DNA from 3 places in the Anoxybacillus sp. UARK-01 genome. Region 1 is predicted to be linked to each of the others. Evidence: a T-box and tRNA genes for the amino acid it is inferred to sense, from the RefSeq annotation. Region 1 holds a T-box; the other regions hold tRNA genes.

Evidence for each region. The T-box of region 1 lies ahead of serS (serine--tRNA ligase). A T-box ahead of a tRNA ligase gene usually reads a tRNA of that ligase, here a tRNA-Ser.
Region 2: it encodes a tRNA-Ser, which carries the amino acid that the T-box ahead of serS (serine--tRNA ligase) is inferred to sense. The anticodon was not compared.
Region 3: it encodes a tRNA-Ser, which carries the amino acid that the T-box ahead of serS (serine--tRNA ligase) is inferred to sense. The anticodon was not compared.

The regions. Positions count from the first base shown of each region.
Region 1 is NZ_NASY01000015.1:8,442-13,526, forward strand. Features, by position in the region: gene serS (serine--tRNA ligase) at 216-1,490, opposite strand; T-box leader at 1,546-1,762, opposite strand; gene pdxT (pyridoxal 5'-phosphate synthase glutaminase subunit PdxT) at 1,820-2,398, opposite strand; gene pdxS (pyridoxal 5'-phosphate synthase lyase subunit PdxS) at 2,417-3,301, opposite strand; gene B6A27_RS01695 (serine hydrolase) at 3,464-4,816, opposite strand.
Region 2 is NZ_NASY01000042.1:1,547-6,631, reverse strand. Features, by position in the region: gene glgB (1,4-alpha-glucan branching enzyme) at 1-1,563, opposite strand, end outside; gene B6A27_RS09770 (cation diffusion facilitator family transporter) at 2,279-3,253, shown strand; tRNA gene B6A27_RS09765 (tRNA-Glu) at 3,637-3,708, opposite strand; tRNA gene B6A27_RS09760 (tRNA-Ser) at 3,722-3,814, opposite strand; tRNA gene B6A27_RS09755 (tRNA-Asn) at 3,817-3,891, opposite strand; tRNA gene B6A27_RS09750 (tRNA-Ile) at 4,159-4,232, opposite strand; tRNA gene B6A27_RS09745 (tRNA-Gly) at 4,240-4,310, opposite strand; tRNA gene B6A27_RS09740 (tRNA-His) at 4,516-4,591, opposite strand; tRNA gene B6A27_RS09735 (tRNA-Thr) at 4,611-4,683, opposite strand; tRNA gene B6A27_RS09730 (tRNA-Phe) at 4,853-4,928, opposite strand; tRNA gene B6A27_RS09725 (tRNA-Asp) at 4,941-5,016, opposite strand; tRNA gene B6A27_RS09720 (tRNA-Met) at 5,029-5,085, opposite strand, start outside.
Region 3 is NZ_NASY01000058.1:27,061-31,572, forward strand. Features, by position in the region: gene B6A27_RS18155 (Tex family protein) at 1-1,910, shown strand, start outside; gene cmpA (cortex morphogenetic protein CmpA) at 2,162-2,287, opposite strand; gene B6A27_RS18160 (SprT family protein) at 2,371-2,847, shown strand; tRNA gene B6A27_RS18165 (tRNA-Asn) at 2,986-3,060, shown strand; tRNA gene B6A27_RS18170 (tRNA-Ser) at 3,063-3,155, shown strand; tRNA gene B6A27_RS18175 (tRNA-Glu) at 3,173-3,244, shown strand; tRNA gene B6A27_RS18180 (tRNA-Val) at 3,313-3,385, shown strand; tRNA gene B6A27_RS18185 (tRNA-Asp) at 3,408-3,483, shown strand; tRNA gene B6A27_RS18190 (tRNA-Gln) at 3,508-3,582, shown strand; tRNA gene B6A27_RS18195 (tRNA-Lys) at 3,605-3,677, shown strand; tRNA gene B6A27_RS18200 (tRNA-Leu) at 3,684-3,768, shown strand; tRNA gene B6A27_RS18205 (tRNA-Leu) at 3,782-3,864, shown strand; tRNA gene B6A27_RS18210 (tRNA-Arg) at 3,922-3,998, shown strand; tRNA gene B6A27_RS18215 (tRNA-Pro) at 4,001-4,077, shown strand; tRNA gene B6A27_RS18220 (tRNA-Gly) at 4,252-4,325, shown strand; partial or broken rRNA gene B6A27_RS18225 (16S ribosomal RNA) at 4,422-4,512, shown strand, end outside.

The DNA.
Region 1 (5,085 bases):
TCCGTCAATACTTTTCATCCTTTTCCCCCATATTCGAAATATAAAGAAAATACTCGTGGTACCAGACAAAATTCATTCGCTTGCTATCTTTGTGCTGTGTAAATAGAAACGAACGGCATCAATAAAAAATCACAGTCGGAAGGCAAGCCAGTGACTTGCCTCCGACATTTTAAGTCATCTTTCTATTATTTTTGCCGTTACTCCTGATCCGATAATTATCGGATGACTTCTTTATTTCCCATATAAGGACGCAACACTTTTGGAATTAAGACAGTGCCATCCTCTTGCTGATAATTTTCCAAAATAGCGGCCACTGTCCGGCCAATAGCTAAACCAGATCCATTAAGCGTATGAACGTGTTCAGGTTTCGCTTTTGGATCTCGGCGAAAACGAATATTAGCACGGCGCGCTTGGAATGACTCGAAGTTGCTGCAAGAAGAAATTTCTCGGTAAGTGCCGTAGCTTGGGAGCCAAACTTCGATATCATATTTTTTAGCCGCTGTAAATCCTAAATCACCTGTGCACATGCTCATTACACGATAAGGCAGTTCTAGCAACTGCAGCACCTTCTCAGCATGGCTCGTTAATTTTTCTAGCTCCGCATAAGAGTCCTCAGGCTTCACAAATTTTACAAGCTCCACTTTGTTAAATTGATGCTGGCGAATTAGTCCTCTTGTATCGCGGCCAGCTGAACCTGCCTCTGAACGGAAGCATGCACTATATGCCACATAGTTGAGCGGCAAGTCTTCTGCTGATAAAATTTCGTCGCGGTGCAGATTAGTCACAGGCACTTCTGCCGTAGGAATTAAAAAATAATCCTCGCTTTCAATTTGAAACGCATCCTCTTCAAATTTGGGCAATTGACCTGTTCCTGTCATGCTAGAACGATTTACAATATATGGAGGGAGCACTTCTTCATATCCATGCTCTTCTACATGCAGATCAAGCATGAAACTAATAAGCGCTCGCTCTAACCGAGCACCTAATCCTTTATAAAATACAAATCGGCTTCCTGTCACTTTCGCTGCACGCTCAAAATCCAAAATGCCAAGCTGATCAGCAATTTCCCAATGTGGCTTCGCTTCAAATGAAAACGCACGAGGTTCTCCCCATTTGCGGATTTCCACATTATCCTCTTCAGATTCCCCGATCGGCACAGATTCATGTGGAATATTCGGAATCGAAAGCAATAACATCTCTAACGTCTCTTCGACTTGTCGCAATTCATGATCCAACACTTTAATGCGATCGCCAACTTCACGCATTTCAGTGATCAAATGATCAGCATCTTGCTTTTCCCGCTTTAAAATAGCGATTTGTTGAGATACCTCGTTCCGTTTACTTTTTAGCTCCTCTGCTTTAGCAATGAGCTCCCTCCGCTTCTGATCAAGCTCTTCAAAACGAGTAAAATCCGTTAAATCTTCACCACGATGTTTCAGCTTTTCTTTCACTTCCGCTAAATTCGTGCGCAAAAATTTCAAATCTAACATCTCTTGTTCCTCCTTTTTTATTCCTAAAATAAAAAACTCTCGTCCCCTTATTAAACCAAGGGACGAGAGTAACCCGCGTTGCCACCCTAATTGAAGACAAAATGTCTTCCACTCAAATTGGTAACGGCTTGACACCGGAAATGCTTACTTGCGTTCAAGCGTTCGGCATTTCGCTCAAGGATGGATTCACAAGCGTTTCCCATCGGTTCGCACCACCCACCGATTCTCTGAAGAGAAACATTCCTGCTACTATTTCCTTTCATCACTTTAACGCTCATTCACTTTTAATAAAAATAATGTACTACAAGGTTCGGCAAGATGCAATGGTTTTATTCCATCGATTCTTTAACCATATTTATAAAATACTGTGTCATTCGATAATCTTCTGTTAATTCTGGATGGAAAGAGCATCCTAAAAATTGTCCCTGTCTCGCAGCGACTATTCGTCCCTCGTGCTTTGCTAAAATTTCTACCTCTTCTCCAACTTCAACAATATGTGGTGCACGAATAAAGACACCAACAAAATCATCAGCGACTCCAGTAATTGACAGTTCCGCTTCAAAGCTTTCCCGCTGACGGCCAAATGAATTCCGTTCAACAGTAATATCCATTAAACCAAGATGTGGTTCATCATATCCAACAATACGTTTAGCTAACATAATCAAGCCTGCGCACGTTCCAAAGATGGGTTTACCTTGTGCAGCAAACTCCTTTAACGGCATTATAAAACCGTATTGATCCATTAGCCGACGCATCGTCGTACTCTCGCCACCTGGAATAATAAGACCATCGATTTCTTGAAGCTGCTCCATTTTTTTGATGACAGCCGCTTCAGCTCCACACGATTCAATCGACTGAACGTGCTCTCGGACAGCTCCTTGCAAACCTAAAACACCAATTTTTATCATCTTAACCTTCTCCCTTGATTACCAGCCGCGTTCTTGCATGCGTTGTTCAGGTAATAACGACGAAATATCGATTCCTCTCATCGCCCCGCCTAACCCTTTAGAAAGATGAGCAATTAGTTCATAGTCTTCGTAATGAGTCGTTGCTTCAACAATCGCACGCGCATATTTCTCCGGATTCTCTGATTTGAAAATACCAGACCCTACAAATACGCCATCTGCTCCTAAGTACATCATTAAAGCAGCATCCGCAGGAGTCGCTACTCCACCCGCTGCGAAATTAACTACAGGTAACCGGCCTAATCGTTTAATCTCAAGCAGCACTTCAAACGGAGCGCCGAGATTTTTTGCTTCTGTCATCAACTCATCTTCACTCATGCTCACAACTTTACGCACTTGAGCATTCACTTTGCGCATATGGCGGACAGCTTCAACAATATTTCCTGTTCCCGGCTCTCCTTTTGTCCGCAGCATCGATGCGCCTTCAGCAATCCGACGAGCTGCCTCCCCTAAATCTCGACATCCGCACACAAATGGTACGGTAAATTGGCGTTTATCAATATGGAATTCTTCATCAGCAGGAGTCAAAACTTCACTTTCATCAATATAGTCTACCCCTAACGCTTCAAGAACTCTTGCCTCCACATAATGACCAATACGCGCTTTCGCCATTACCGGAATGGAAACAGCTTTCATTACTTCTTCCACTACAGTTGGATCTGCCATACGAGCAACACCGCCTGCAGCCCGGATATCAGCTGGCACGCGCTCCAATGCCATAACCGCTACAGCTCCAGCAGCTTCTGCGATTTTTGCTTGTTCAGCATTTACCACATCCATAATAACGCCGCCTTTTTGCATTTCCGCCATTCCGCGTTTGACACGCTCTGTACCTGTAATAGCCACTTGTGATTCCTCCTAATAACCTCATGTAATCGTATTTTTTCATGAAAAAAGAAAGAAAAGCGATAAGAAATAATTTAATTACATTTTCTTATTTTACCTCAATTTTTTTAAAAATCACAATAAAAAAAGTAAAAAGCTCCTCCTGCTTGAGGAGGAAGCTTTTTAAAACCAGCCTTTGACCGTCTTTGTCACACTTGTCCAAATATCGCTGAATAAACCGCCGATTCCTCTCATCATCAATACAAATCCATTTGCTTTTTCCACGCTTTGTTTAGCTACAACATCTACCTGTACGGCACTTTTCCCATTTGGTGTCAAATAATCATCATCATTAGCTCCCGTATACCGCACCGTCATGTATCCAACTTTTTCGCCTTTTTTGATCGGTGCTGTTAACTCTCCATCTTTATTGAGCTTTTTCTTGTCAAACACATATACTGGCTTATAGTTTTTGTCTTCCCCATTTTTTATGACAAGAGAAAGGGTTTTTTTCGTGACAACAGCTACTGATTTTTCCTTTCCCTTCGTTACAGGCAAAGTAGCGTCACCTTTTTGTTGATACCCTGCTGGATAAAGTTCTTTTAATGAATAGTTGCTGAACGCATAATCCAATAGCTTTCTCGTTTGCTCGAATCGAGCATTAATGGTCGATTTGCCATTGCTTTTTGCATTCATAACAACCGTAATAAAGCGAACACCGTTTTTCTCCGCCGTTCCTGTAAAGCAGTAGCCAGCAAAATCTGTATATCCTGTTTTCAATCCGTCTACTCCCTCATAGCCATAAACAAGACCTGGCAGCATCCAGTTCCAATTGTCCATTTTAATTTGGTCGTCTGTGCCTTCTCTAAATGTTTTTTTCGTTATGCTCGAGGTTTCTAACACTTCAGGATACTCTTTAAGTAAATGGTAAGCTAACGTAGCAACAGCACGAGCTGACATAACATTTTCTTCGCTTGCTTCTGTTCCTTGTGGATGAAATCCTTGTAAATCTTGATTGCTTAGTCCTGTCGCATTGACAAATTTATAACCTTGTAACCCCAGTTTTTTCGCTTTTTCATTCATCATTCTGACGAAGTTTTCCTCTGAACCGCCTACAATTTCAGCGATAGCAACTGCAGCGGCATTAGCAGAATAGATCGCCATTGCCTCATAAAGCTCACGAACGGTATACTTTCCATCTTTTCTTAGTGGAACATTAGATAGATCGCGATCTTGTGACAGACGGTATACATAATCACTTGGTGTATATTCTTGATCCCATTTCACACGTTTTTGTTTCACTGCTTCTAATAACAAATATTCTGTCATCATTTTTGTCATACTTGCGATTCCAAGAACGGTATCAATATTCTTTTGGTACAAAATTCTTCCTGATCCTGCATCAACAAGTATCGCCGCATCCGCTTCAATATTTATCGGATCCTGCGCCGCCTCCACTTTTTGATTCAATGGAAAAACCGTTGCTAGCAGGAACACTAAAACTAATCCTATTATTATACTTTTCTTTCTTTTCACTTTTACACCCTCCTTACACAAACGTTATTGTAACATACTCCTATACAAAAAAATAGACGGAGGAACCTTCCTCCGCTTCAAGCGATCGAAATGCAACTTGGCATACTAACATTTTCGCTTCTTCTTCGACTAAGCGACTATTTGATTTCGACAGTCAGGTGGCCAAACAACAACGTCTTCCAGATAAATGCATTGTTGCTCGTCTCTCTGTCACACTTTGGCGTGACGAAGGCAAGTCTATGACTTGCCTCTGACAGTCAAAAAATGGA
Region 2 (5,085 bases), on a different contig from region 1:
CCCTTCTGGCGAATGATCCAGCTCATAAAGAGGCTTATGACGTTTGTAAAACTTTATTAAGTCTTTCACATACACACTCATTTTTCTATGCATCTCAAAATCAAATAACATCCAATCAAGTTGATCCAAATCCTTCCATTCATCAAATTGACCGAATTCCCCTCCCATAAACAATAATTTTTTTCCTGGATGAGTAGCTAAATACCCATATAATAATCGCAGTTGCGCAAATTTCTGCTCATATTCGCCAGGCATTTTATTTAATAATGATTTTTTTCCGTGCACTACCTCATCATGTGAAAATGGCAAAATAAAATTTTCTGAGTATGCGTATAGCAAAGAAAAAGTAACTTTATGATGCAGATATTTACGATGTTCGGGAGCCGCCTCCATATAGGTCAGAATGTCGTTCATCCAGCCCATATTCCATTTATAATTAAATCCTAAGCCTCCTTCATAAGTCGGCGCAGTCACCTTCGGCCAATCTGTAGAATCTTCAGCAATCATTAACAATGAAGGATCATAGGAAAAGACAGCTTCATTTAGTTTCTGCAAAAATTCCACGGCGTAGTGGTTTTTATGAAGGACATGACTGTTGGGCCAATAAAGCATATTAGCTACTGCATCAACGCGAAAGCCGTCAATATGGAAATACTCCATCCAAAATAATGCATTCGAGATGAGAAAGCTTCGAACCTCAGGCTTCCCTAGATCAAAATTGGCTGTTCCCCACACCGGATTCTCACGATCCTGTATATTGACATATTCATATGTTGGGGCTCCATCAAACATGTATAGGCCATGTGCATCTTTACAAAAATGACCAGGGACCCAGTCTAAAATCACTCCTATTCCAGCTTGATGGCACTGATCAATAAAAAACATGAAATCATGTGGAGTTCCATAGCGGCTTGTAGCGGAATAATATCCTGTTCCTTGATATCCCCATGAGCGATCGAGCGGATGCTCAATTAAGGGAAGCAGTTCAATGTGAGTAAACCCATTTTGCACTACATAAGGGATTAGTTCTTCTGCTAGCTCTTGATAGGAGTAAAAGCTTCCATCTTCCTTCTTTTTCCATGAACCTAAATGAACTTCATAAATGAATAACGGTTGATCGTAAGCTGGTTTGCGGCGTTTCTTTCGCTGCCACGCTTTATCATTCCAATGATATCCATCTAATGAATATACAATAGAGGCCGTACGAGGACGAAGTTCGGAATAAAATGCATATGGATCCGCTTTAAGTAGTACTTGCTCATTTTCTGTAACAATTTCATATTTATATAAGTGTCCCTCTAAATTTTCAGGGATAAATATGGTCCATACGCCTTGATCGTTTATTTTGGTAAGCGGGTGATCTTTCCCGTTCCAGTTGTTAAAGCTTCCTACAAGTCGCACAGCACGCGCATGAGGAGCCCATACACTAAATCTTGTTCCAACCACCCCTTCATTTCTTACGATATGAGCGCCAAACATTTTATAGCTTTTATATAAGCTTCCTTCATGAAACAAATGAACCTCAAAATCTGTGGGATTTGTTGCTATCAACGAGCATCTCATCCTTTCACTATAGTTTTTTTATTTTGCCAATATTTCATTACGATCCTAATTGCTCCATGTTAAATGAAAGATGAAGCAGTTTGTTTTTTCTTCTGAACCAACATCTTCTTTTTTCCATTGTCCAACGCCATACACTGCTTCACTTATTGGCTTATCCATTAGTATTTATTTAATTAGATTCGACATTGATTTATAAATTCCTTGATAAAATGTGTTTATATTTTGTGACAATTCTCACCAGGAAATTTCATACAAAAAGAGGATGAAGGGATTCTCTTTTTCCCCTGCTTTTGCTTGTTCAATCATTGGATGTCCAAACAATATTATTTTTCAGGCTAAACCATTAGATTCGCGAACACTTTGTTGCTTTGCCACGCGTTTATGTGATGAAAGATAGGCTACAAACCTCTGTGCACACATTCGTCATATTCTTTTCTAGAGTCGCTTTGCTCAATCTTCAAGCTATATTTATTATGATTGACTGATAAACATTCCCTTATCTCGCGCAATTTCCAGCTATATGCCCTTTCTCTTATAGGATGGACACAATAAGGCATTTGCCACTCTCGGAGAACAAGCGGCTATATTATGAACAAAAGATTAAGATAAGAAGCTTTCAAAAATGGTACAAAGCTATGATTTGCAAATTGCTTGTTTGCGGCATATAATTTATAATAAATATCTAATGATAATTATTCTAAAAAAGGGGTGTACTATGAGTTACTCTGACTATCATCACCTGCCTCATGTCAAAGAACAAAACAAATCAAAACGAACATTATGGATTACCCTTTTCCTAACGCTGTTTTTTGCCCTTGTTGAAGTCATTGGCGGAGTTTTATCTAATTCGCTTGCACTTCTTTCTGATTCAGCTCATATGGCCTCAGATGTGCTGGCGCTCATTTTGAGTATGGTTGCTCTGTATCTCGCATCGCGGCAGCCCAATAAAACATTTACGTTTGGATATTTGCGATTTGAGATTATTGCTTCCTTTTTAAACGGATTGGCACTTGCAATGATCGCTATTGGCATCTTTATCGAAGGAATTCGACGGTTCATTCATCCTGAGCCTGTTCATTTTCAGCTGATGCTTACAATTGCTACAATTGGGCTGATCGTTAATCTTATCTTAACAATCGTCCTTAGCAGAAGCACAAAAGAAGAGGAAAATTTAAATGTGAAAAGCGCTTTATGGCATTTTATCGGCGATCTTTTGAGTTCAATCGGAGTTATCGCTTCAGCTATTATCATCTATTTCACGGAATTTGCCTTAATAGATCCATTGATTAGTATGATTATAGGAGGAATTATTTTTACAGGAGGAGCAAAAATCATCCGCGAATCGTACTTTATTCTTATGGATTCTGTTCCATCGCAGTTTGATCTTGAGCAAATACGCTCTGACATTAGCGGTATTAAAGGGGTAGAAGATGTACATGACATGCACATTTGGGCGATTTCTTCCGACCATTATTCCTTAACTGCTCACGTATTTATCAATGAACACATTCAGCCATTCTGTGTTATTTTAGCCATTAATGAAATGCTGGAAAGGAAATATAGAATTAAACATTCCACGATTCAAATTGAACATGCTTACTTTCATGATCATGGAGAGTACGGAGAAAAATTTCTTCGCCAAAAAAACAAAGCACCAAAAAAGCCGAGTAGCCCTAACGAATCATTTTGAGTTTAGGGAATATGAACATGAGTAGAAAAATTATGCCGACCTTTCTGTTTTTATGGTCGGCCTTTCTTTGTATTTATTATTCATTTACATTTGACATTTTGTCAAGTTAAAAATTCGGAATAATCAAAAACAGAAGTGCACAATATTATATAGATCAAGTTTTTTTATAAATGTTGCTCTCTAAATAATTGGAGGAACGAATATTTTTGAGGCGTATGATGTAACTTATTATGTTAACATAATAGAGTTATACCGTTTTTCCACGGTCGGTGATCGAGCATCATCTCTTCTCCCGTGTGTTTTGAAGATGACACTCGTTTTATCTTTAAATGATTTTATATAAAGTAAAAAACACTATGCTTTAGCACAGTGCTTTTTACTTATGACCCGTACGGGATTCGAACCCGTGTTACCGCCGTGAAAGGGCGGTGTCTTAACCACTTGACCAACGGGCCTTGCATTCAGCAGTGGCGGAGAAGGCGGGATTTGAACCCGCGCGCCGCAAAAACGCGACCTAACGGTTTAGCAAACCGTCCCCTTCAGCCACTTGGGTACTTCTCCAATGGCTCCGCAAGTAGGATTCGAACCTACGACCTACCGGTTAACAGCCGGTTGCTCTACCGCTGAGCTATTGCGGAATAGTGGATAAACACAAAAACTAACGAATCATTATTCGTATTTTTCTACTGCCTCTTCCTCTTCAAGACATTCGAAGAAGTACAATGCGTCGAGGCAACTCGCTGTTTGCTCAGAGGAGAAATGCTCGTCGCTGAGCGATTGCGGAATAGTAGATGAAAACAAAAGCTAACTGACCAATGTTATAGAAGAAATTCACAGAACACCTATAGATAGGCAGCACATGTCACCAAACTTTATGCAAAGAAAACGCTTTACAAAAAGAAAGATGGGCCTAAGTGGACTTGAACCACCGACCTCACGCTTATCAGGCGTGCGCTCTAACCAGCTGAGCTATAGGCCCGTATACAAGCGGGTGATGGGAATCGAACCCACGACATCAGCTTGGAAGGCTGAGGTTTTACCACTAAACTACACCCGCATAATTATCAAATTTTTTATTACAAATTTCTAGTGTCCCGATATACCATGCCTCTTCCTCTACCAGTTCATTCTAAGATGCTTTGTGCGTCGAGGCAACTCGTCGCCTATTCAATGATGTATCGCTCGTGGCTGAGGTTTTACCATTAAACTACATCCGCGCGACTATCAAATCTTTTATCACAAATGTCTTGGGATAATATGTATGGGGCGACTAGTGGGAATCGAACCCACGAATGCCAGAGCCACAATCTGGTGCGTTAACCACTTCGCCATAGCCGCCATTACTTTAATAAATCGATGCCGGCTGCAGGACTTGAACCCGCAACCTACTGATTACAAGTCAGTTGCTCTACCAATTGAGCTAAGCCGGCTTTATCTATAGAACTAACCATAAAAGCACATGTTCTGTGCCTCTTCCTCTTCAAGACATTTCAAGATGTCCAATGCGTCGAGGCAACTCGCAGTCATTTCACCGATGCTCCGCTCGTCTCTACCAATTGAGCTAAGCCGGCATTCATAAGATGCGTTGGATAAAATAAATGGTGGCTCGGGACGGAATCGAACCGCCGACACAAGGATTTTCAGTCCTTTGCTCTACCGACTGAGCTACCGAGCCATACATATTTTATGGCGGTCCCGACGGGACTCGAACCCGCGATCTCCTGCGTGACAGGCAGGCATGTTAACCACTACACTACGGGACCAACCGTTTTATTTGGTTGCGGGGGCAGGATTTGAACCTGCGACCTTCGGGTTATGAGCCCGACGAGCTA
Region 3 (4,512 bases), on a different contig from region 1:
AAGAGCTTAAAGGCGCGATTCAAAAAGCGGTAAAGCTGCAAGAAGTAGAAGATTTGTACCGGCCGTACAGACAAAAAAGAAGAACGAAAGCGACCATCGCAAAGGAAAAAGGTCTTGAACCTCTAGCAGAATGGCTGTTTACATGCCCCATGAGCCCGCTTCCAGAAGAAAAAGCAGCAGCATTCATGGATCCTGAAAAAGAAGTGTACACAGTGGATGACGCACTTCAAGGAGCAAAGGATATTATCGCTGAACAGATTTCTGATAACGCTGCTATTCGCCAATGGATTCGTACACAGACTTGGAACAAAGGTATCATTGTATCGACTGCAAAAGAGGTCGAGAAAGATGAAAAAAATGTATACGAAATGTATTATCAGTACGAAGAACCGGTACATAAAATTGTTCCTCATCGAATTTTAGCGTTAAATCGCGGTGAAAAAGAAAATGTGCTTCGCATTTCTATTCAGGCGCCTGTTGCGGATATTATAGAGTATATGAAAGCTCAAACAATAGTGAATGCACAGTCTAAAGCAGCTTTTTATATAATTGAAGCGATCGAAGATGGATATAAACGTTTGATTGAACCGTCCATTGAACGGGATATACGAAATGAACTCACAGAGCGAGCGGAGGAAAGAGCCATCCACATTTTCGCAGAAAATTTGCGCAATCTTTTGCTTCAACCTCCATTAAAAGGAAAAATAGTACTGGGAGTGGATCCTGCCTATCGGACAGGCTGCAAGCTGGCCGTGGTAGATGAAACAGGTAAGCTATTAAAGATTGATGTGATCTATCCTCATCCTCCACAATCGAAAATGGATGAAGCACGTGAAAAAATGTTGCGTATTATTCAGGAATATGGTGTACAAATGGTCGCGGTTGGAAATGGGACGGCCTCGAGGGAAACAGAACAATTTGTAGCTGATACGTTGAAACAGCTCCCACAAGAGATTTTTTATTTAATTGTTAATGAAGCAGGAGCAAGCGTATACTCTGCTTCGGATTTAGCGCGGAGAGAATTTCCTGATTTGCAAGTAGAGGAAAGAAGCGCGGTTTCCATTGCCCGGCGTGTTCAGGATCCTCTTGCCGAACTTGTAAAGATTGACCCAAAATCGGTCGGGGTCGGCCAATATCAGCACGATGTTTCGCAAAAAAAACTAGAAGAATCGTTGGGCTTTGTGGTAGAGACTGTTGTTAACCAAGTTGGAGTAAATGTCAATACCGCTTCTGTTTCTCTTTTGCAATATGTATCAGGCCTATCTAAGTCTGTTTCTGAGAATATTGTCAAAAGAAGAGAAGAACAAGGTAAGTTCAAAAACCGCAATGAGCTAAAAACGATTCCACGGCTTGGCGCCAAAACGTATGAGCAGTGTATCGGTTTTCTGCGAATCGTAGATGGGAATGAGCCATTAGACAGAACGCCTATTCATCCTGAACGATATGCTGAGGTAAAAAAATTGCTTCAAGGAATTGGATTTACGGCAGATGATATCGGCAGTGATGCTCTTCGCCGGGCTTTACAGTCCATTCCGATAAAGGAAACAGCAGAAACACTTGGTATCGGAGAGCTTACACTAAAGGATATTGTCGATGCCTTAATCCGTCCTGAGCGAGATCCACGTGATGAATTGCCTAAGCCGTTACTGCGAAAAGATATTTTAAAAATGGAAGATCTGCAAAAAGGAATGGAGCTGGAGGGAACCGTCCGCAATGTTGTCGATTTTGGGGCATTCGTTGATATTGGAGTAAAGCAAGACGGGCTTGTCCATATTTCTAAGCTAAGCAAGCGATATGTAAAGCATCCGCTTGACGTAGTAGCGGTAGGTGAAGTGGTCAAGGTTTGGGTGGAAAGTGTCGATGTTTCCAAAGGGAGGATTTCGTTATCGATGCTTCCATTGGAGCAATAGAAAAGCTTTCATTATGTTTTTGTCGCAAAATAAGGGAAGCTTGAAATCCAGCTTCCAACGGGGGAGAACTCCACCATTAGAAAGCCAGTCCATATATTTAGCTTTTCGTCATGCATCCGCTTGACGAAGTCTGAACAACGCCGCTTTCAGTTCCGTTGATAGTTCTGGGAAGCGGCGTTGTCTGGACACCGTTCAAAATAAGCTCTATATTGATACAAATGTTACCATCTCCAGTTTATCAATAAGTGGTATTAACGCTTTTTTGAAATAGCCTCTTTCTTTTGGTAGAAAAACCAGCACTGGTTTAATAATTTTATTTGATAGCGATTTTTCTCATAATAAGCTCGGCGCATTTGATTTTTTAACCATGTCGGCATAGGAAATACCTCCATTTTGAAAAAAGGTAGTATATAATCTATGTATTAAGAAGTCGTCCTGTGCTAAAGAAGGTGAAAAGAAAATGGAGCAAAATGAATTACAGAAGCTGGTTGAAAATATATCTTTGCAATGTTTTAACAAACCATTTCAGCATCAAGCTTTGTTTAACCCGCGCTTACGAACGACAGGCGGCCGATATTTATTGCATTCCCACAATATTGAGCTGAATCCTAAATATTATGAAGCGTTTGGTGAAGAAGAGCTCATTTTGATTATTAAGCATGAGTTATGCCATTATCATCTTCATTTAGAGGGAAAAGGATACCGGCATCGGGATCGAGACTTTCGAGAATTGCTTCTTCAAGTAGGCGCGCCCCGCTATTGTCGGCATCTGCCTCATCAAAAGCATCAAGCACAGCGGAAGTTTTATATGTATGCTTGCTTGCAATGTGGCTTGACATATCAGAGAAAAAAAAGAATGGACCTGCAACGATATGTTTGCGGAAAATGTACCGGCCGATTAAAAATGATCGAAAATATTTTGGAAAAATGGTGTTGACATCTATAATATTTGTATGTTAAATTATAAAAGCCGTCGCTGATAAGCGATGAAGCTAAACGAATCCGAAAAAGTCATTGACAATAGAGAAAACCATCGCTATAATAAAAGACGTTACATGAGATGCGCTATGTTTATTCCGCAATAGCTCAGCGGTAGAGCAACCGGCTGTTAACCGGTAGGTCGTAGGTTCGAATCCTACTTGCGGAGCCATTGGAGAAGTACCCAAGTGGCTGAAGGGGACGGTTTGCTAAACCGTTAGGTCGCGTTTTTGCGGCGCGCGGGTTCAAATCCCGCCTTCTCCGCCACTTTGATATATGGTGCTGGCCCGTTGGTCAAGTGGTTAAGACACCGCCCTTTCACGGCGGTAACACGGGTTCGAATCCCGTACGGGTCATCGTTTATTATATGTCGGGAGGCGATGGGGATTGTTTAAAGACATCACCTCCCTTTTTGCTCGCTTTAGGAGGATTAGCTCAGCTGGGAGAGCGCTTGCCTTACAAGCAAGGGGTCGGCGGTTCGATCCCGTCATCCTCCATTTTGGTCGACGAATAAATTAAGGTCCCGTAGTGTAGTGGTTAACATGCCTGCCTGTCACGCAGGAGATCGCGGGTTCGAGTCCCGTCGGGACCGCCATGACTGAAAGTTATTAGTAATTGATGGGCTATAGCCAAGCGGTAAGGCAACGGACTTTGACTCCGTGATGCGCTGGTTCGAATCCAGCTAGCCCAGCCATTTGGTTTATAGGTTTACATATGAGCCATTAGCTCAGCAGGTAGAGCATCTGACTTTTAATCAGAGGGTCGGAGGTTCGAGTCCTCCATGGCTCACTTTTTGCGGGTGTGGCGGAATTGGCAGACGCACCAGACTTAGGATCTGGCGCCTCACGGCGTGGGGGTTCAAGTCCCTCCACCCGCACCATATAAAGTTTTGCGCGGTCGTGGCGGAATGGCAGACGCGCTAGGTTGAGGGCCTAGTGGGGGCAACCCCGTGGAGGTTCAAGTCCTCTCGGCCGCATAAAAATCATGCTTGATTTTAAAAAGATAATTTGGTATAATTAAAAAGCTATATTTTGCGCTCGTAGCTCAATTGGATAGAGCATCTGACTACGGATCAGAAGGTTAGGGGTTCGAATCCTCTCGAGCGCGCCATGCGGGAAGTAGCTCAGCTTGGTAGAGCACATGGTTTGGGACCATGGGGTCGCAGGTTCGAATCCTGTCTTCCCGACCATCTGAATCGAATATGCGGGTGTAGTTTAGTGGTAAAACCTCAGCCACGAGCGATACATCATTGAATAGGCGACGAGTTGCCTCGACGCACAAAGCATCTTAGAATAAGCTGGTAGAGGAAGAGGCATGGTATATTAGGGTATTGGAAATTTGTAATAAAAAATTTGATAATTATGCGGGTGTAGTTTAGTGGTAAAACCTCAGCCTTCCAAGCTGATGTCGTGGGTTCGATTCCCATCACCCGCTCCATTCCAAATAATGTTCTTTGAAAACTGAACAAAACGAAGCGTTAATCGAAAAATTTCGGTATGGTCAACCGAAATAAGATAATAGCCAATCAACTTTCTTTTGGAGAGTTTGATCCTGGCTCAGGACGAACGCTGGCGGCGTGCCTAATACATGCAAGTCGAGCGGACCGAATAGAAGCTTGCTTCTG